4 regions of the Bradyrhizobium sp. TM233 genome follow, and region 2 is predicted to be linked to each of the others. Evidence: predicted binding sites of a transcription regulator. Region 2 holds the regulator's gene; each other region holds the start of a gene.
What was found. Region 2 encodes LexA, which represses DNA repair genes until DNA is damaged. Its sites were predicted from a motif close to TGTTCNNNNTGTGTTCNG; they were not measured.
Positions count from the first base shown of each region.

Region 1: ruvC (crossover junction endodeoxyribonuclease RuvC) is a predicted target of LexA. The motif match lies at 1,665-1,682, and genes of this name have one in related genera.
Region 3: AABA86_RS04440 (DNA recombination protein RmuC) is a predicted target of LexA. The motif match lies at 1,577-1,594, and genes of this name have one in related genera.
Region 4: AABA86_RS22915 (PA0069 family radical SAM protein) is a predicted target of LexA. The motif match lies at 2,984-3,001, and genes of this name have one in related genera.

Region 1 is NZ_BTIG01000001.1:476,624-481,314, forward strand. Features, by position in the region: gene AABA86_RS02305 (hypothetical protein) at 1-275, opposite strand, end outside; gene ruvA (Holliday junction branch migration protein RuvA) at 272-889, opposite strand; gene ruvC (crossover junction endodeoxyribonuclease RuvC) at 1,107-1,634, opposite strand; gene AABA86_RS02320 (YebC/PmpR family DNA-binding transcriptional regulator) at 1,846-2,592, opposite strand; gene AABA86_RS02325 (methyl-accepting chemotaxis protein) at 2,802-4,547, shown strand; gene AABA86_RS02330 (methyl-accepting chemotaxis protein) at 4,655-4,691, shown strand, end outside.
Region 2 is NZ_BTIG01000008.1:338,535-343,225, forward strand. Features, by position in the region: gene AABA86_RS19650 (ComEC/Rec2 family competence protein) at 1-438, shown strand, start outside; gene AABA86_RS19655 (GAF domain-containing protein) at 448-1,389, opposite strand; gene AABA86_RS19660 (hypothetical protein) at 1,612-2,046, opposite strand; gene lexA (transcriptional repressor LexA) at 2,652-3,353, opposite strand; gene AABA86_RS19670 (molybdopterin molybdotransferase MoeA) at 3,530-4,691, opposite strand, start outside.
Region 3 is NZ_BTIG01000001.1:928,431-933,121, forward strand. Features, by position in the region: gene fmt (methionyl-tRNA formyltransferase) at 1-720, opposite strand, end outside; gene def (peptide deformylase) at 927-1,454, opposite strand; gene AABA86_RS04440 (DNA recombination protein RmuC) at 1,625-2,824, shown strand; gene AABA86_RS04445 (AmpG family muropeptide MFS transporter) at 3,017-4,381, shown strand; gene AABA86_RS04450 (hypothetical protein) at 4,501-4,691, opposite strand, start outside.
Region 4 is NZ_BTIG01000010.1:231,220-235,910, forward strand. Features, by position in the region: gene AABA86_RS22900 (glycosyltransferase family 39 protein) at 1-251, opposite strand, end outside; gene AABA86_RS22905 (ribonuclease HII) at 383-1,243, opposite strand; gene AABA86_RS22910 (VOC family protein) at 1,317-1,772, opposite strand; gene AABA86_RS22915 (PA0069 family radical SAM protein) at 1,796-2,962, opposite strand; gene AABA86_RS22920 (phosphoketolase family protein) at 3,173-4,691, shown strand, end outside.

The DNA of each region.
Region 1 (4,691 bases), on a different contig from region 2:
CGAAATCGGATGATCGCAGCGACAAGAGCACCGGCGATCAGGGCCGGCAAAGACCACATTTTGAAACCAAGGAGCGCAACACCAGCCGCATCACGCGAGATCGAGAAGCACCGGATGACCCGACTCAGCAGGCATCCCGACGCCGAGAACGCAATCGTGGCAAGAATTCCGATCAGCAGGGTCCCGGCGAAAACAACACCAAAAAAATGTGCCACACGCCGCATGTTTGGCGGCTTTGGATTCCCGTCGCGATCGAGGCCTTGATCGGAACTCACTTCGCCAATTCCTTCAGGCCGAGGCGAATGAGCTGCGCCGTCTCGGCGTTCTCACCCGCGCTGCGCGATGCGGATGCAATGGCGGCGGCCGCTTGCGGCTGACCATAGCCGAGATTGACCAGCGCAGAGATCGCGTCCGCGACGGGCCGCGGCGCGCGCTGGTCGTCGACGGCGCCGGCGAGATGGACCACGGCGGGATCGACATTGGCGAAGGCCGGCGCCTTGTCCTTTAATTCGGTGACGATGCGCTCGGCGACCTTGGGGCCGACCCCGGGCGTGCGCGCCACCGCGGCCTTGTCGCGCAGCGCGATGGCGTTGGCGAGATCGGACGGCGCCAGCGTGCCAAGCACGGCGAGCGCGACTTTTGCGCCGACGCCCTGCACGGTCTGGAGCAGGCGAAACCATTCGCGCTCCTGGTCGGTGCGGAAGCCGAACAGTTTTATTTGATCTTCGCGGACATAGGTCTCGATCGACAGCACGGCCGCCTCGCCGGGCGACGGCAGATGCTGCAGCGTGCGGGCCGAGCAGTGCACCTGATAGCCGACGCCGCCGACGTCGAGGAGCACATAATCCTCGCCGTAGGAATCGATCAGGCCCTTGAGCTTGCCGATCATCGCTGCGCACCCACTGCTTGAAGGACGCGCGGCAATATCGGTGCGTTCCCTCCCCCCTTGTGGGGGAGGGTCAGGGAGGGGGGTGCCACACGGGGATTCTCTCGAGGGCGCGAGGACGGCGTGCCCGGCTCGTCAACGACGGCAACACCGTCGCTGCGGCTACCCCCCTCCCCAGCCCTCCCCCACAAGGGGGGAGGGAGCTGTTCGAGTGTGCAGCTCATAACCCCGCCACCTTCAGCCTGAGCGCGGTGCTTTGGCGGTGATGGGCGTGGGTGATAGCGATGGCGAGCGCGTCGGCGGCGTCGGCTGATGGCGGATCGGCCTTGGGCAGAAGAATCTTCAGCATCATCGCGATCTGGGCCTTCTCGGCGTGACCGGCGCCGACCACCGTCTTCTTCACCTGGTTCGGCGCGTATTCGGCGACCGAGATACCGAACATCGCGGGCGCCAGCATGGCGACGCCGCGGGCCTGACCGAGCTTCAGCGTCGCGACGCCGTCCTTGTTGACGAAGGTCTGCTCGACCGCGGCTTCCATCGGCTGATGGTTCGAGAGCACGGCCGCGAGCCCTTCATGGATCGCCAGCAGCCGGCTCGACAGCGGCAGGTCGTTCGGCGGTTCCACCGAGCCGCAGGCCACATAGATGAGACGATTGCCCTCAGCCTCGATCACGCCCCAGCCGGTACGGCGCAAGCCGGGGTCGATGCCGATGATGCGAACGGGGCCACGAATCGGGAGCGCAGTCATGGGCCAGTGATAGCGGCTGGCCGCCAGGAGCGAAACAGAAACAGAACGGAAGTAACAGGGGAAGTGGCGGTCTCGCGCCCCGGGCGCGACGCAGCGCAAAGCGGTGCGGCGCTGAACCGGGGCCTAGTTGTCGCCGATCCCCAGAGAACGATGGGTCCCGGCTCTGCGCAGCAGCGTTTCACGCTGCAGCGCGTCCGGGACACGGTGGACTTCACCCGCCCATCTTCGCGACCAGCGCGTCCGACACCTCGAAATTGGCGTAGACGTGCTGGACGTCGTCGTGCTCGTTCAGCAAATCCATCAGCTTGAGCAGCTTCTCGCCGGTCTCGTCGTCGACCGCGACCGTATTCTGCGGCTTCCAGATCAGCGCGGCCTTGCGCGGCTCGCCGAACTTGGCTTCCAGCGCCTTGGCGACGTCGCGATAGCCCTCGGTCGAGGCGTAGATCTCGTGGCCGGCTTCGCCGGAGACGACATCGTCGGCGCCGGCCTCGATCGCGGCATCGAGCACAGCATCGTCATCGGCGACGCTGCGGTCGTATTCGATGATGCCGGTGCGGTCGAACATGAAGGACACCGAGCCGGTTTCGCCGAGATTGCCGCCCGATTTGGTGAAGAAGGAGCGGATGTCGGAGGCGGCGCGGTTGCGGTTGTCGGTCAGCGCCTCGACGATGACGGCGACGCCGCCGGGGCCATAGCCCTCGTAGCGGATCTCGTCATAGTTCTCGCCCTCATTGCCGAGCGCCTTCTTGACGGCGCGCTCGATATTGTCCTTCGGCATGTTCTCCTGACGCGCCGCGATGATGGCGGCGCGCAGGCGGGGGTTCATGTTGGGGTCGGGCGTGCCCAGCTTGGCCGCGACGGTGATTTCCCGCGCCAGCTTGCCGAACAGCTTCGACTTCTGGGCATCCTGCCGCCCCTTGCGGTGCATGATGTTCTTGAATTGGGAATGTCCGGCCATGCGTGGTCTCTCGGGATCTCTTGGAATCGTACGCCAATGAGGGTGGGAAACGCGGCCTTATAGGCCGCCAACCCACCGGAATGAAAGGGTCTCGGATACTTTAAGGTAACACCGTACGGGCCCCTGCCTAGAGGTGATGCATCGTTAACCCTGACTTCATTCCAGCCTGCGAAAATAACCTCCGACCGTCCCCCGACAAGAGAGACCTGATGGCATTCGGACTATTTCGGAAGCGTCTGCCGGATGTGGCCGCGCCGGTGGCAGCCGCAGAGGCCTCGCCGCCGGTGACCCAGTCCGAGCCCGCCCCGGCCGAAGCTGATTCGGCGCGGGAGATCCTGGAATTGCTGGAACTCGAGCTCGGCGCGATGATCCGCCAGCTCGAGCGCGCCGCCAATTCGGTGGCGGGCGGCGCCGAAGCGACCGCATCGACGCTTGCCGCCATCCGCGACCGCACCGACGCCCTGACCGGCCGGACCAATGCCGCGCAATCGACCGCCTCGACCTTCGCCCATGCCGCCGACAAGTTCACCCAGTCCGCCCACGGAATCGGCGCGCAGGTCCGCGAGGCCGGCAAGCTCGCCGACGAGGCCAGCGCCGCGGCGCAGGAAGCCCGCGCCAATGTCGATCGCTTGCGCGAATCCTCCGCCGCGATCGGCAATGTCGTCAATCTGATCGCGCAGATTGCGCGGCAGACGACGCTGCTCGCGCTCAACTCGACGATCGAGGCCGCGCGCGCGGGCGCTGCGGGAAAAGGCTTTGCGGTCGTCGCCACCGAGGTCAAGGCCCTCGCGGTGCAGACCCAAGGCGCGACGGAAGAGATCACCAAGAAGATCGACGCGCTGCAGCGCGATGCCGCCGGCTCCGCCGATGCCGTGCACCGCATCTCGCAGGCGATCGAGGCGATCCGCCCGGTCTTCGAGACGGTCAACGGCGCGGTCGCCGAACAGAACGCCACCACCAGCGAAGTCTCCGGCAACGCCGCCAGCGCCTCGGAGTTCATCGTCTCGGTCGGCGAGAGCGCAGCCGAGATCGATGCCGCGACCAAAGCCGCCGAGAGCCATGGCGAGAGCGTCGCCAGTGCCGGCAAGGCCGTCACCACCTTCGCACAGAAGCTGAAATCGCGCTGCGCCGTGCTGCTCCGCCAGAGCGAGCACGACGACCGCCGCAAGACCGAACGGCTGCCCTGCCACCTCAAATTCGAGAGCGCGCGCGGCGTGATGCCGGTCTATGAAATCTCGATGGACGGCGTGCTGATCGGCGGTGCGGATGCAGGCCGGCTTGCACCGCAAGCGATCATCGAAGGCACCCTCGAAGCCGTCGGCGCCTGCCGCCTGCGCGTGGTCGAGCAATCCAAGGCCGGAGCCCGTGCGCAATTCGCCAGCCCCAATGCCGAGCTCCGCGAGAGGATCGAGGACAGGCTCTGGTCGATCCACGAAGAGAACACGGAGTTCGTCACCCGCGCCATGGAAGCGGGCAACGCGCTGACCCAGATCTTCGAGCAGGCCGTTACCCGCGGCGAAGTTGGGATCGACGACCTGTTCGACACCGACTACGCCGAAATCGCCGGAACCAATCCGCAGCAATACCGCACGAAATATCTCGACTGGGCCGACCGCGCGCTGCCGCCGTTCCAGGAGGTCTTTCTGGCCAAGGACCAGCGCATGGCGTTCTGCGCCATGGTCGACCGCAACGGCTTCCTGCCGGTGCACAACAAGATCTATTCGCACCCGCAGCGGCCGGGCGACGTCGCCTGGAACACAGCCAATAGTCGCAACCGCAGGATATTCAACGATCCGGCGGGGTTGGCGGCCGCACGCAACCTGCGCTCGTACCTGGTGCAGAGCTATGCGCGCGACATGGGCAATGGGAATACGGTGATGATGCGCGAGATCGACGTTCCGATCCGCGTGCAGGGCCGACACTGGGGCGGATTTCGCACGGCCTACAAGCTCTAGTGCACGCTCAGGCAAGACGCCGCGCGCGAATCATCCTCTAAAGTCGAAATTGGAATGGGAATGCCGCGGTGAGCCGATGAACGGCTCCGCCTGGAGAAAGCAGGTAAATGTCCTTCGCACAACTTGCAGTATTGGACACCGGAT
Region 2 (4,691 bases):
CTGCTCAAGGAGTGGTTGGCTGCCGACGCCGATCCGCGCGATGCCGGCAGTAGCGCGCTGGCGAGCGGCATATCGTGCGACGAGTCGGGCTGCGTGACGCCGCTCGCGGACGGACGGCTGGTCGCGCTGGCCTCGCGCATCGACGCGTTGGCGGACGATTGCAGCCGGGCCGCGCTGGTGGTGACGTCAAGGCCCGTGCCGCCCGATTGTGCGGCGATGGTAGTGGATCGGCAGCGGCTCGTTCGCCAGGGCGCGCTGGCCCTGACGCAGCGTGGCGACGGCTTTTCGGTTCAGGCGGTGAGGGCGAGGGGCACCAACCGTCCGTGGTTACCGGCCGGTGCCGGCGAAGGTGATTTCGACGGCAGCCTTGCGCCGAAGGCGGCTCCCCGCAACCGCGACGCAACGCCATCGGAGACCGACTTGCAGGCCGACGATTGACGCGGTCGATTACAGATACCAGGCCAGCACGGCTTCGAGCCTTGCGTTGCCGATGACCGGCAGGGCCACCATCCGGTTCAGCCCGGCTGCGCAGGCCTCGGATCCGGCGATCGAGCCGTCATGGGTGAGATCGTCGTTGAGCGCCGGCATGCCAGTGGCCCAGGCGCCGCCGATGCTGCCTTCGCCTCGGGCGATGAGTTTGGTCGCATAGAGCGCGGCAAGGTCGGTGTGCGCGCTGCAATCGCCGGCGCGAAAGACCAGCGCGGAACGTGCCTCGTTCGGAACCCAGATCTCGAAGCGTCGCGCAATCGGCGTTGCCTGCGCGGAGAGGAATGTCAGAACCCAGGTTTGGTCGGTGCCGGTTCGGTAGGGCACGCCGACCCCCAGATTGATCCCGACCTTGGCGGCGTCCTCCCAGCGCAGGAAGCTCTTGGCGTCGTGCAGGTCCTTGATGATCAGCGGCAGGCCCGCCTTCCAGGTGCGTCCGGGCAGGCCGAAGCCGCGAGGAAACCTGGTGTGGCGGGAGTTGAATTCGAACATGTCCGCTGCGCCGTAATAGCCGTCGACGAGGCCCATCTCGTGGGAGAGATCAGGATCGTTGTGCCAGAGTTCGATCGCGCCGACATGCGCCTCGTCGTCGCCGCAGAACAGCACCATCACGGCTTGCAGGAATTCGCCTGCAAACACCGGCACCGCCACGCCGCAGGTGAGGCCGGCCGCGACGGCCTGCTCGGTCCGCTTGAAATAGGAGTTGGCGAATTTCGTGAGGATGACGGGATGGCCGGAGGCCCAGGCCTTGCCTGGAAGCCCCTCGTCATATCCGAAGTGCAGCTCTTCGCTGACGGCCTTGAACGCGGACAGCCCTTCGTCGTAGAGGCCACCGCCGAATTCCAGCCGCATGCGCGTCCGGTCAGGCACCCAGAGTTCAACGACGCGAATGAAGGTTTTCATCGAGCGTGTCCGCCGCCTCAAACCACGACAGCATCGGTCATTTGGCTGCGGAGCGGAGGTTCAAAATTCAGGCAGGACGGCCCAAACTTCGTGCGGCGACGAGGTGCGGCGGCGGCGGCGCTCACCGATCGAATTTCGTGAAACAAAAACCCACCGGGCTCGCCGGCATCGGCCGGCGACGGCATTTCAATCCTGGCCCCGGACCCGCCGGGCCGGAGGGCGTCAGCCGATCGGCAGTCGCGTGACCGTCGGGCGACTGTCGGCGATGATCTGCGGCCTGTGCTCGCGCTCGCCGATCGGCAGGGTCACCGGCAGTTGCAGCACGGTTGCGCGCTGGCCCTCGACGAGCTGCGTCACCAGCACGGATTTGCCGTCCGGGAATTCGATCGCATCATGATGGCGATCGGGAATGTGCGGATCGATCTTGCCGAACTTGCCGACGCGGGAGTTGACGGTGCGCGTCCAGATCCAGCGGTTGTCGTAACGGACGTTGTCGGCGAAGGCGAGCTCCGTTCCCGGCAGCAGGCAGACCGCGACCGAGAGATCGGCTTCGGAGGCGAAGCCGCGCGTCGAGGTGCCGCGGAATGTTGTCGTGACGATCGTCTCGCCGACTTCTGCGGGGCGCGTCGCGACGGCATGCAGGCTATAGTCACACATCGGGTGCTCCTCATTGCAGAGATAGCGACCCGCACCTCTTTTGGAGGCGCAGGCCTCTGTCAGAGTTGAAACACGCAACGCTCTGCTTCGTTGTAGGCAAATCTGCGGCTGGGATCCGCGAGCCCCGATCACATTATCTTTTCCATCTTTTCCGAATTCGATAGGAACAAAGCCGGCCTCCGTGCATTTGGGAGGCGCGCATCAAACGACCGGCGAGAGACCCGCCTGTATCGCCAACTCGGCTGCGATGGCTACGCGACTGCATTGCGGTCGTCGCGCGCTCGCGGCCGTGTCTTGGCCGACATGGCGATGCGATTGCGCGACAACGGCTTGCGATGCTGAGGAGCCATCAGCGTTGCTGCGGCTGCGCTCAAACGATCTGGCGCATTGGGCTGTCCCCCCTCGAACTCGAAAGGCCGCGAAGCGATGTTGCTTCGCAGCGGCCTGCCGAGGATGTCGCGAAAGGAGGGGGCCGGATAATCTGTGCAGAACCAGAAAGACTATCCAGCCGGAGCGGACCATCATCCGCTCCAATCTCTGATCGGCGAGGCCGATCGAAGGCGCGCGCGAGGCGCCGAGTACTTCCGGTATCAGTACTTCCGGTATCAGTACTTGCGGTAAAGCCCGATCAGCTTGCCCTGAATCTTCACGCGGTTCGGCGGCAGGATGCGCACCTCGTAAGCGGCATTGGCGGGCTCCAGCGCGATCGAGGCGCCGCGGCGACGGAAGCGCTTGAGCGTGGCTTCCTCGTCGTCGATCAGCGCCACAACGATGTCGCCGGTATCGGCGCTCTCGTTGCGCTGGATCAGCGCCATGTCGCCGTCGAGGATGCCGGCCTCGACCATGGAATCGCCGCGCACTTCGAGCGCGTAATGTTCGCCGGAGCCGAGCATGTCGGGCGGCACGCTGATGGTGTGGCTGCGGGTCTGCAATGCCTCGATCGGGGTGCCGGCCGCGATGCGGCCCATCACCGGCACCGCAACGGGCCGCTCGCCCTCGTCTGCGGACGGGCTGGAGCTCGCGCGTACCTTGCCGAGATTGCCTTCGATGACGCTTGGCGTGAAGCCGCGTCGGTTGCCGGCGGCAGCCTGGAGCTCGGGTAGCTTGATCACTTCGATGGCCCGGGCGCGGTTGGGCAGGCGGCGGATGAAGCCGCGCTCCTCGAGCGCGGTGATCAGGCGATGGATGCCTGATTTCGAGCGCAGGTCGAGCGCATCCTTCATCTCGTCGAAGGACGGCGGCACGCCGCTTTCCTTCAAGCGTTCGCTGATGAACCGCAGAAGCTCGTATTGTTTGCGCGTTAACATCTCGACCAAAGTCCCCCGGTTGATGTCGTTCGATTCCGAGACGATGAATTCAGCGATAAGCCACTGCATGCTCGAAACAAATCATGAACGGACACTATATGTTCGATATGTGTTCCGCAACTGCTTAATTTACCGTGAACAGAACGAAACTCACGGAATGCGTGTGGCCGCGCAGTTCAGACGGGGAGCCTTAGCATCTCGCAGGGGCTGCCGGCCTCGGCCTTCGGCGCAAACGGTGCGCGCACGAGAAGTACCTGTGCTGCAGCAAGATTCGCAAGCAGAGAGGAGTCTTGATGGCTGACGGGAAGGGCGACGAGGGTGCCGTCGTCGCGCAGCTCCAGGCGCGCGCGCAGATAATCCTCGCGCTGGTCGTTGGCGCCGAGATCGCGGCCCAGTACGGCGCGCTCGCGAAGATGATGAACAACCGAACGGCCCGACAGTGCCCGAATCAGCGGCACCATGAACAGGAAGGCGCACACGTAGGACGATACGGGATTGCCGGGCAGGCCGATGACGCCCATCGCCCCTAGCCGTCCGTGCATCATCGGCTTGCCGGGCCGCATCGCGATCTTCCAGAACGCCATCGCGATGCCTTCGTCCTTGAGCGCCTGCTGGACCAGATCGTGGTCGCCGACCGATGCGCCCCCGGTCGTGATCAGGATGTCGGCGCCGCTTTCGCGCGCGCGGCGGATGCCGGCGGTGGTGGCCTCCAGCGTATCGGCGGCAACACCGAGGTCGATGGTCTCGGCGCCCTCGCTGCGGGCGAGCGCGTGCAGGGCGTAGCCGTTGGAATAGACGATCTGGCCGTGCCCGGGTGTGGTGCCCGGCATCACCAGTTCGTCGCCAGTGGCAAGGATCGCGACCCTCGGGCGGCGGCAAACGGCGAGATGCGGGTGATTCATGCCGGCGGCGAGGGCGAGATCGCGCTCTGTCAGACGGGTTCCCTTGCGCAGGAGGACGTCACCCTCGCGGAAATCGACGCCGGCGGGGCGGATGTGGCGACCCACGATCGCGGCTTCCTTGATCGTTATTTGCTTGCCTTCGGCGATCGTGTCCTCCTGGATCACGACTGCATCCGCGCCGTCGGGAACGACACCGCCAGTGAAGATCCGCACGGCTTCGCCGGCGCCGACCCTTCCCGTGAACGGACGGCCCGCTGCGACCTCACCGATCATCGTCAGCCTGGAATCGATGGTCGCCGCGTCGGCCGCGCGCACGGCATAGCCGTCCATCGCCGACATCGCCTGGGGCGGTTGGGTGCGCCGCGCAGCGACGTCATGGGCGAGCACGCGATGGTAGGCTTCGTCGAGCGAAACCATCTCTGCAGGCAGCGGCTCT
Region 3 (4,691 bases), on a different contig from region 2:
AAGCTCGGCCCATGCGCCTGGGAATGGCGACAGGCCGTGGATGTGACGCAGCACGGCGCGCGCCGGCTTGGTCCAGTCGATGCGCGCCTCGGCCTTGTCGATCTTGGCGGCATAGGTGACGCCGTCCTCGCTCTGCTTCTTGAGCTGGAGGCCATCGCGGGCGAGCGCGGCCATCGCGCGCACCATCAGGTCGGCACCGAGACGGGAGAGCCGATCGTGCAGGTCCAGCGCAGTCATGTTGTCGGTGATGGCCAGCCGCTCGGCCATGGCGACGTCGCCGGTGTCGAGGCCGACATCCATCTTCATCACCATCACGCCGCTCTCGGCATCATCAGCCATGATCGCACGGTTGATGGGCGCCGCGCCGCGCCAGCGCGGCAACAGCGAGGCGTGCAGATTGTAGCAGCCGAGCTTTGGCGCATCGAGGATCGCCTGCGGCAGGATCATGCCGTAAGCAACGACGACGGCCGCATCGGCATCGAACGCGCTGAACTCGTCGAGCGCCTCTTGCGTCTTCAACGTCTTCGGCGTCAGCACGGGAATGCCGAGTTTTCGCGCGGCCTCTTCCACCGGCGTCGGCTGCAATTGCAGGCCGCGCCGCCCGCCCGGCTTCGGCGCGCGGGTGTAGACCGCCGCGATCTCGTGGCCATGCGCGACGAGCTCGAGCAGCGTCGGCACGGAGAAATCGGGCGTGCCCATGAAGATCAGGCGAAGGGGCATGACAAGAACTCGGCATGTTCCCTCCCCCCTTGCGGGGGAGGGCTAGGGAGAGGGGTGCCACACGACGCGCTCTGTCGGTTTGAGCGCGAGCGCCTTGTTGCTTGCGCTCCGCAAATCAGGAGCACCTTTTGCTGGGCTACCCCTCTCCCCCGCCCTCCCCCGCAAGGGGGGAGGGAGCGCACCGAGGATGGGGCAGCTCCGATGATTCACTCGCCCGCGCGCTTGGCGGCTTTCTCGAACTTTTTCATCACGCGGTCGCGCTTGAGCTTCGACAGATAGTCGACGAACAGCACGCCGTTGAGATGGTCGATCTCGTGCTGGATGCAGGTGGCATAGAGGCCTTCGGCATCCTCCTCGTGCACCTTGCCGTCGAGATCGGTGAAGCGCACGCGCACCTTCGCGGGGCGCTCGACCTCCTCGTAATATTCGGGGATCGAGAGGCAGCCTTCCTCGTAGACCGAGAGCTCCTCGGACGAGGCGATGATCTCGGGGTTGATGAAGACGCGCGGAAGCGGCGTGGTCTCGCCGTTCTCGTCGCGCTTGGCGAGGTCCATGGTGATCAGCCGCAGCGGCTGCGCGACCTGGATCGCGGCGAGGCCAATGCCGGGCGCGTCGTACATGGTCTCGAACATGTCGTCGGCAAGCTTGCGGATCTCGGCCGTGACCTTCTCGATCGGCTTGGAGACCAGACGCAGCTGCCTGTCGGGCAGGATGATGATTTCTCTGAGGGCCATGGCCGCGATTTAAGCCGCGCGCCGGACGCGGTCAATCCGGCCAGGAACCCCGTTAACCCCTCGCTAACCATAAAACTTCAGGTTTCGTTAACCATAAAAATTAGGGGGCTATTAACCATAACCGTTCCCTCTTCGTTCGCTAAGGTCGGCGAATCGCGCTAGAAGGGCCCATGAACGAGATCATTTTCATGTTGGGCGACTGTCCGGTGCGCACGATCGATGCGCTGATCGGCTTCGGCGCCCTTGTCCTCATCCTCCTGGTGGCGATTGCGGTCGTGATCGCCCGCTCGGGCCGGCGCGGCGCGGAACTCGCGATGGCGCACGCCATCCGGGCCGACGAGCTCGAGGAGCGCCTCAGCCAGGTCCTGCACGCCCAGAGCGAAGCTGCCGGCCGAGCCGACGCCATGACCCAGGCGCTGGCGGGACGTCAGGCCGAAATGGCGCGCGCGGTCAACGAGCGGCTGGATTCGGTCACCCATCGCGTCGGCCAGTCGATGGAGCATTCGACCCGCAACACCATGGAGAGCCTGCGCGCGCTGCACGAGCGGCTCGGCATCATCGACAGCGCCCACAAGAACCTCACCGATCTCACCACCCAGGTGACGACGCTCCGCGACGTGCTCGCCAACAAGCAGTCCCGCGGCGCCTTCGGCCAGGCGCGGATGGAGGCGATCGTCCAGGACGGCTTGCCGAAGGGCGCGTACGAGTTCCAGTTCACGCTCTCGACCGGCAAGCGGCCCGACTGCGTTGTGTTCCTGCCCGACCAGCGCCCGCTCTGCATCGACGCGAAATTCCCGCTGGAAGCGATGACGGCGCTGCACGACGCCCGCACCGACGAGGAGAAGCGCGTTGCCACGCAGCGGCTGCGCGGCGACGTGATGAAGCATGTCAGCGACATCGCGGAAAAATATCTCGTCACCGGCGAGACCCAGGAGATGGCACTGATGTTCGTGCCGTCGGAATCGGTCTATGCGGAAATCCACGACGGTTTCGACGACGTGATCCAGAAGGCCTACCGCGCCCGCGTGGTGCTGGTGTCGCCCTCGCTGCTGATGCTGGCGATCCAGGTGATGCAGCAGATCATGAAGGACGCGCGCATGCGCGACGCCGCCGACCTGATTCAGACCGAAGTGATCAAGCTCGGCGACGATCTGGGACGTCTCAGGGATCGCGTGGTCAAATTGCAGAAGCATTTTTCCGATGCGAACGAGGACGTCCGCCAGATCCTGATTTCCGCCGACAAGATCGAAAAGCGCGCAGGAAGGATCGAGGAGCTGGATTTCAGCAAGGCGGACGCGCCGGCCGAGGGACCGCGGCTGGTCGCAGGCGCGGGCGAGCTGTTTCCGCGGAAGCTCCAGGCGGGGGAGTGAGATTAGGGCACACTTTCATGCCCCGCGAAGGCGGGGCATCCAGTACGCTGCGGCGGTTATGATTGAATCGAGATGCTGGTGATTACTGGGTCGTCCGCCTTCGCGGACGATGACACCGTGAGGGGGTGAGAGCTTTCGCCCTCGCTAACGCGGATGAGAGTCTTTTCCCCCAGAATCTGCTAACACCGCCCCATGACCGCTCCCGACGCGACCTCCCCCGCCGCGACCTCCGTCCCTGCGCCCTCCTGGCGCGACAGCCTTGCCGTGTACCTGCAGCCGCGGGTGCTGATCGTGCTGTTCCTGGGCTTCTCCTCCGGGCTGCCGCTGGCGCTGTCAGGCTCCACGCTGCTGGTGTGGATGCGCGAGGCCGGGGTCGATCTCAAGACCATCGGGCTGTTCGCGCTGGTCGGCACGCCCTACACGCTGAAATTTTTGTGGGCGCCGCTGGTGGATGCGCTGCATGTGCCGCTGTTCACGCGCGTCTTCGGGCGGCGGCGCGGATGGCTGCTGTTCTCGCAATTGCTGCTGATCGTCGCGATCCTGCTGCTGGCGATGACCGACCCCGCGCGCTCGCCATTCTACGTCGCGCTCGGCGCGCTGCTGGTGGCGACGACGTCGTCGACACAGGACATCGTGGTCGATGCCTTCCGCGTCGAGAGCCTGCCGGAGAGCGAGCAGGCCGCCGGCATGGCGGCTTACGTCGCGGCTTATCGCATCGGCATGCTGGTCTCGACCGCGGGCGCGCTGTTCATCGTCTCGGGCTTCGAGAGCACCGGCATCACCCGCACCTCGGCATGGATGTGGGGCTATGTGGTGATGGCGTCGATGGTGCTGATCGGCACGATTACCGCGCTGGCCGCGACCGAGCCGGCGCAATCCGCACAGGCAGAAGCTGCAACACAAACCGAGACCGCCTTTGCGCGCGTGTTGAGCGCGGCGATCGGCGCGTTCTCCGAGTTCCTGTCGCGCAAGGACGCACTCGCCGCGCTCGCCTTCGTGGTGCTGTTCAAGTTCACCGACGCGTTCTCGGGCACGATGACGGCGCCGTTCGTGATCGACCTCGGCTTCACCCGCAACGACTATGCGGCGATCGTGAAGGGCGTCGGGCTCGCCGCCACGCTGATCGGCGGGTTTGCCGGTGGTTTCGTCGCGCGGCGTTATTCGCTCGCGACCAGCCTCTGGATCGGCGGCGTGGTGCAGGCGCTGGCCAATTTGTCCTTTGCCTGGCTCGCGGTGGTCGGCACCAATCAATGGGCGCTGGCGCTCGCCATCTGCGCCGAGAACTTCACCAGCGCCATCGGCACCGTGATCTTCGTGGCCTACCTCTCGGCGCTCTGTCAGAACCCGCTGCACACGGCGACGCAATATGCGCTGCTCACCGCGCTCGCGGCGGTGGGGCGAACATATCTGTCGTCGAGCGCGGGCTATGTCGCGGACACCACGGGCTGGCCGCTGTTCTTCGTGATCTGCGTGCTGGTGGCCATTCCGAGCCTGGTGCTATTGACGTGGCTGCAGAAGCGCGGGCATTTCGAGGCGCTGGGGCCGGTGAGGGTGTGATGGTCTCGTAGGGTGGGCAAAGGCGCACTTGCGCCGTGCCCACCATCGTTCCAAGCATTCGGCAGAGGCGGTGGACACGCTTCGCTTTGCCCACCCTACGGCATCTCGATCTGATCCCCCTACTGCTTCTTGATCAGGCTCCACTTCGTGATCACGGCTTCGCTCATCTGGCCGGGATCGCTGGCGCAGGCGACTTCGTCGACCTTGACCGAGATTTCCTTGCCGACGAACGTCTTCAGCTGCGCGGCCTGCGCATCGCCGCTCGGAACGAGCTGGAAGGTCTCGGGCCCGGTCTCGAGATTGCACAGCC
Region 4 (4,691 bases), on a different contig from region 2:
ACGCCGAACATGTGGCCGCCGGCGGCGCGATAGGCGATGTCGGCGAGCCAGACCGGCAAGGGCGGACCGAGATCGGTGCCGACCTGGTATTCGCGTCCGAAGGCCAGGAGGGTCGCGAGGCTGCCGGGCGGGCTGCGGTAGAACACCAGCGCCACGAACAGCCACATCGCGGCCTGCAGCAGCACGGCGATCCACACGATCAGCCGCGGCCGGGCGCGAATGAGCTCGATGACCAGGGAGGTAAACCGCATGCAACGTCCGAAAGATGCAGCCAACCCGTCCAGCCGGCCCTATTCGCTTACAAACACTTTGATAGGGGGCGCTGCGCGTTGTGGCAACGACGGTTTCCTCGTCATGCCCGGCTTGTCCCGCCTGGCTAACTCTAGAGATTCGCCGACGCGTCGATCTCGACGCTGGCTTCCACCGGCACCTCGACCTCGGTGACCGTAAACAGATCCTGCACCGGCTCGACGGTCCACGGCATGTGCTTGGCACGCGCCGCCGCGACCGGGGCGAAGAAGCTGCGGTGGTGGACGGTGGGACCGAGGCGGTCGAGTGCGTCGAGGTGCTCGGGGACGGCGTAGCCCTTGTGCTGCTCAAAGCCGTAACCGGGGCAGTCCTGCGCCAGCGCGCACATCAGGCGGTCGCGCGTCACCTTGGCGATGATGGAGGCCGCGGCGATCGACAACACAATGCCGTCGCCGCCGATCACCGCCTCACAGTCGCATTCCGTGTCGAGCCGGTCGCGACCGTCGACGAAGACATGCCTGGGCGCCTCCGGCAGCGCCACCACGGCGCGCTTCAGCGCCCACAGCGAGGCGCGCAATATGTTGTCGCGATCGATTCGCGACGGCGAAGCCACGGCGACGGAGACCTGGGCGGTGGCGCAGATCTTGTCGAACAGTCTTTCGCGCTGCTCCGCCGTCAGACGCTTGGAATCGTCGATGCCGCGCGGGATCCGGTCGGGGTCGAGAATCACCGCGGCCGCCACCACAGGACCTGCCAGCGGCCCGCGGCCGGCCTCGTCGCAGCCGGCGACGGGCCAGACGCCACGCTTGATCAGCGCGCGCTCGCGCCGGAAGCTCGGCGGTGCGACCGCGATGATGCCTTTCCTGGCAGCGCTCTTGCCCGGCGAAGCCTTGGTCGCAGGCGCCTTGCTGGCCTTGGCGGGCGCAGCCTTCTTCGCAGCGTCCTTCTTTGGCGCGTCTTTGGCCGGTGTCTTGGCGGACTTGTCCCGAATCATGGCCGGGATCGTGCGCAAGCGGCCCGGCCGGCGCAACCGGGAACCCCTCGCAATTCCCGCTATTCAGGCCGGCCTACTCCGCCAGATGCACGCGCCGGTCCTCGCCGACCGCGATGCCGGGTGCGACCACGACCTCCCAGGGATGGCCGTCGGGATCGGCGAAATAGCCGGAATAACCGCCGTAATCGGTCTCGTGCGCGGCCTTCAGCAGCTTTGCCCCTTTGCCGAGGGCGAAGGCCAGCACCGCATCCACTTCCTCTCGCGTGACACAGTTCCAGGCAAGCGTCACGCCGCGGAACGTCGACGGCCTCGGATCGCCGGGCAGCTTGGCATCGGCCGCAAGCTGATCCCAAGGATACAGCGCGAGCACCGGACCGCCGGTATCGTAGAACGCCACCGCCTCGCCGGTCGCCTGCAGCCGGCGCGAGAACCCGAGCGCGTCGTAAAAGGCGATGCTGGCGCGGATATCGCTGACACCGAGCGTGATGACGGTGAGCCGCGGCACCGGAGCCGAAACTTGCTTACTCATGCGACGCCTCTTCCACTTCCCGCTCAGAACAGGCTGAGCTGATCGCCGTTCCGCTTCGGCCGGGAAAAGTGATCCGTCGTCAGCTTGGAGCGCCGCTTGTTCAGCCCGAGCCTGTCGCAGGCGATCTCGAAGCGGCGGCCGATGGTCCAGGCCATCGGTCCAGTGCCCTTCATCCGCTCGCCCCATTTCGCATCGTAGTCGCGGCCGCCGCGCATGTCGCGGATCAGCGTAAAGACGTGGCGATAGCGGTCCGGATAGTTCGCCATCAGCCATTCCCGGAAGAGATCCCGCACCTCCAGCGGCAGCCGCAGCAGCACGTAGGAGGCTTCCTTGACGCCGGCATGGGCGGCGGCATCGAGGATGCGCTCGATCTCGGAATCGTTCAGCGCGGGGATTACGGGCGCGACCATCACGGTGGTGGGAATGCCGGCGTCCGAGAGCTGCTTCAGCGCCTCCAGCCGCTTCGGCGGCGTCGAGGCGCGCGGCTCCATGCTGCGCGCCAGCTTCGGATCGAGCGAGGTGACCGAGATCGCGACCTTGGCGAGGTTGCGCTTGGCCATCCGCGCGAGAATGTCGATGTCGCGCACCACCAGCGCCGATTTGGTGACGATGCCGACGGGATGGCCGGCACGCTCGAGAACCTCGAGGATGCCGCGCATGATCTTGCGCTCGCGCTCGATCGGCTGATAGGGGTCGGTGTTGGTGCCGATCGCGATCATCCGCGGCTCATAGCCGGTCGCGGCGAGCTCCTTCTCCAGCAGCGCGGGCGCCTCGGGCTTCACGAACAGTTTTGACTCGAAGTCGAGCCCCGGCGACAGGCCGAGATAGGCATGGGTCGGCCGTGCGAAGCAGTAGACGCAGCCATGCTCGCAGCCGCGATAGGGATTGATCGAGCGGTCGAAGCCGATATCGGGGGAATCGTTGCGGGTGATCACCTTGCGTGAGGTGTCGACCCCGACACTGGTCGTGAACGGCGGCAGCTCTTCCAGGCTCTGCCAGCCGTCGTCGAAGGCGACGCGCGCCTCGGCCTCATAGCGGCCGCTGGCATTCGACTGTGCGCCCCGCCCTCGCCTGCGCGCGCGGTCGATGGCGACGCCCAGCTCGGGAAAGTCAGAGTCCACACCCGCCGGCTCGGAGGGCGCCTTGACCGGCGGGTGTTTGAGAGCATGAGAGGATGCTGCTGGACTCATGAAGCCAAGATAGCACGCAAAAGGAACAAATCAAGAACGTAAACAAAAAATGGGAAAACAACCCCATGCAAAGTAGCCGCCCAAATTTCGGGCGCGGTCTTTTGACCTCACGCAACATGCCCGTCGCAATGATTTCGTTTGATGCCGGCCAGGGATCGATCGTCGCGGAACAATGTTGGTGACGATCGCCGGGTGAAGGTCAGCAGGAACATGACAAATCAACAACAATCGGCCGCGGCAAGCAGCAACCTCGACCTCCTCGACCGCTACTGGCGCGCCGCGAACTACCTCTCCGTCGGGCAAATCTACCTGCTCGACAATCCGCTGCTGCGCGAGCCCTTGCGGGCCGAGCACATCAAGCCGCGTTTGCTCGGCCATTGGGGCACGACGCCGGGCCTGAACTTCATCTACGCCCATCTCAACCGCGTCATCCGCGCGCTCGATATCAGCGTGCTCTATGTCTGCGGCCCCGGCCATGGCGGGCCGGGCATGGTCGCCAACACCTATCTGGAGGGCAGCTACAGCGAGATCTATCCCGACATCGCGCGCGATGCGGACGGCATGCGCAAGCTGTTCAGGCAGTTCTCGTTTCCCGGCGGCATTCCGAGCCACGCGGCGCCGGAAACGCCGGGCTCGATCCACGAGGGCGGCGAACTCGGCTACGCGCTGGTGCACGCCTATGGCGCGGCGCTGGACAACCCCGATCTGATCGTCGCCTGCGTCGTCGGCGACGGCGAGGCCGAGACCGGCCCGTTAGCTGCGTCCTGGCACTCCAACAAGTTCGTGAACCCCACCCATGACGGCGCGGTGCTGCCGATCCTGCATCTGAATGGCTACAAGATCGCCAACCCGACCGTGCTCGGGCGGATGCCCGACAGCGAGATCCGCGATCTCTTCCGCGGGTTCGGCCACGAGCCGCTGTTCGTCGAGGGCGACGATCCCAAATTGATGCACCAGGCCATGGCGGATGCGCTCGACGTCGCGCTCGCCAGCATCCGCTCGATCCAGCAGCACGCCCGCGACGGACGCAAGGCAGTCGAGCGGCCGCGTTGGCCGATGATCGTGCTGCGCAGCCCGAAGGGTTGGACCGGCCCGAAGGAGGTCGATGGCAAGAAGGTCGAGGGGTTTTGGCGCGCGCATCAGGTTCCAGTGGCCGGCTGTCGCGAGAACCCGGGGCACCTCAAGATCCTCGAAGACTGGATGCGCAGCTACGAGCCCGAAAAGCTGTTCGATGAGAGCGGCGCGCTCATTCCGGAGCTTCAGGCGCTCGCGCCCGAAGGCATTCGCCGCATGGGCGCCAATCCGCATGCCAATGGCGGCCTGCTGAAGAAGGAGCTGAAGCTGCCGGACTTCCGCAGCTTCGCCATCGAGGTGCCGCGACCCGGCGGCGTCATAGCCGAAGCAACGCGCGAGCTCGGCAAATTCCTGCGCGATGTCATCCGTCTCAACGCGCAGGAACGCAATTTCCGTATCATGGGTCCGGACGAAACTGCATCAAACCGGCTGGATGCGGTGTTCGAGGAGACCGAGCGGGTCTGGATGGAGCCGATCGAGCCTTACGACGTGCATCTGGCGCAGGACGGCCGCGTCATGGAGGTGCTGAGTGAGCATCTCTGCCAGGGCTGGCTCGAGGGCTATCTGCTCACCGGGCGCCACGGCTTCTTCTCCTGCTACGAGGCCTTCATCCACATCGTGGATTCCATGTTCAACCAGCACGCCAAATGGCTGA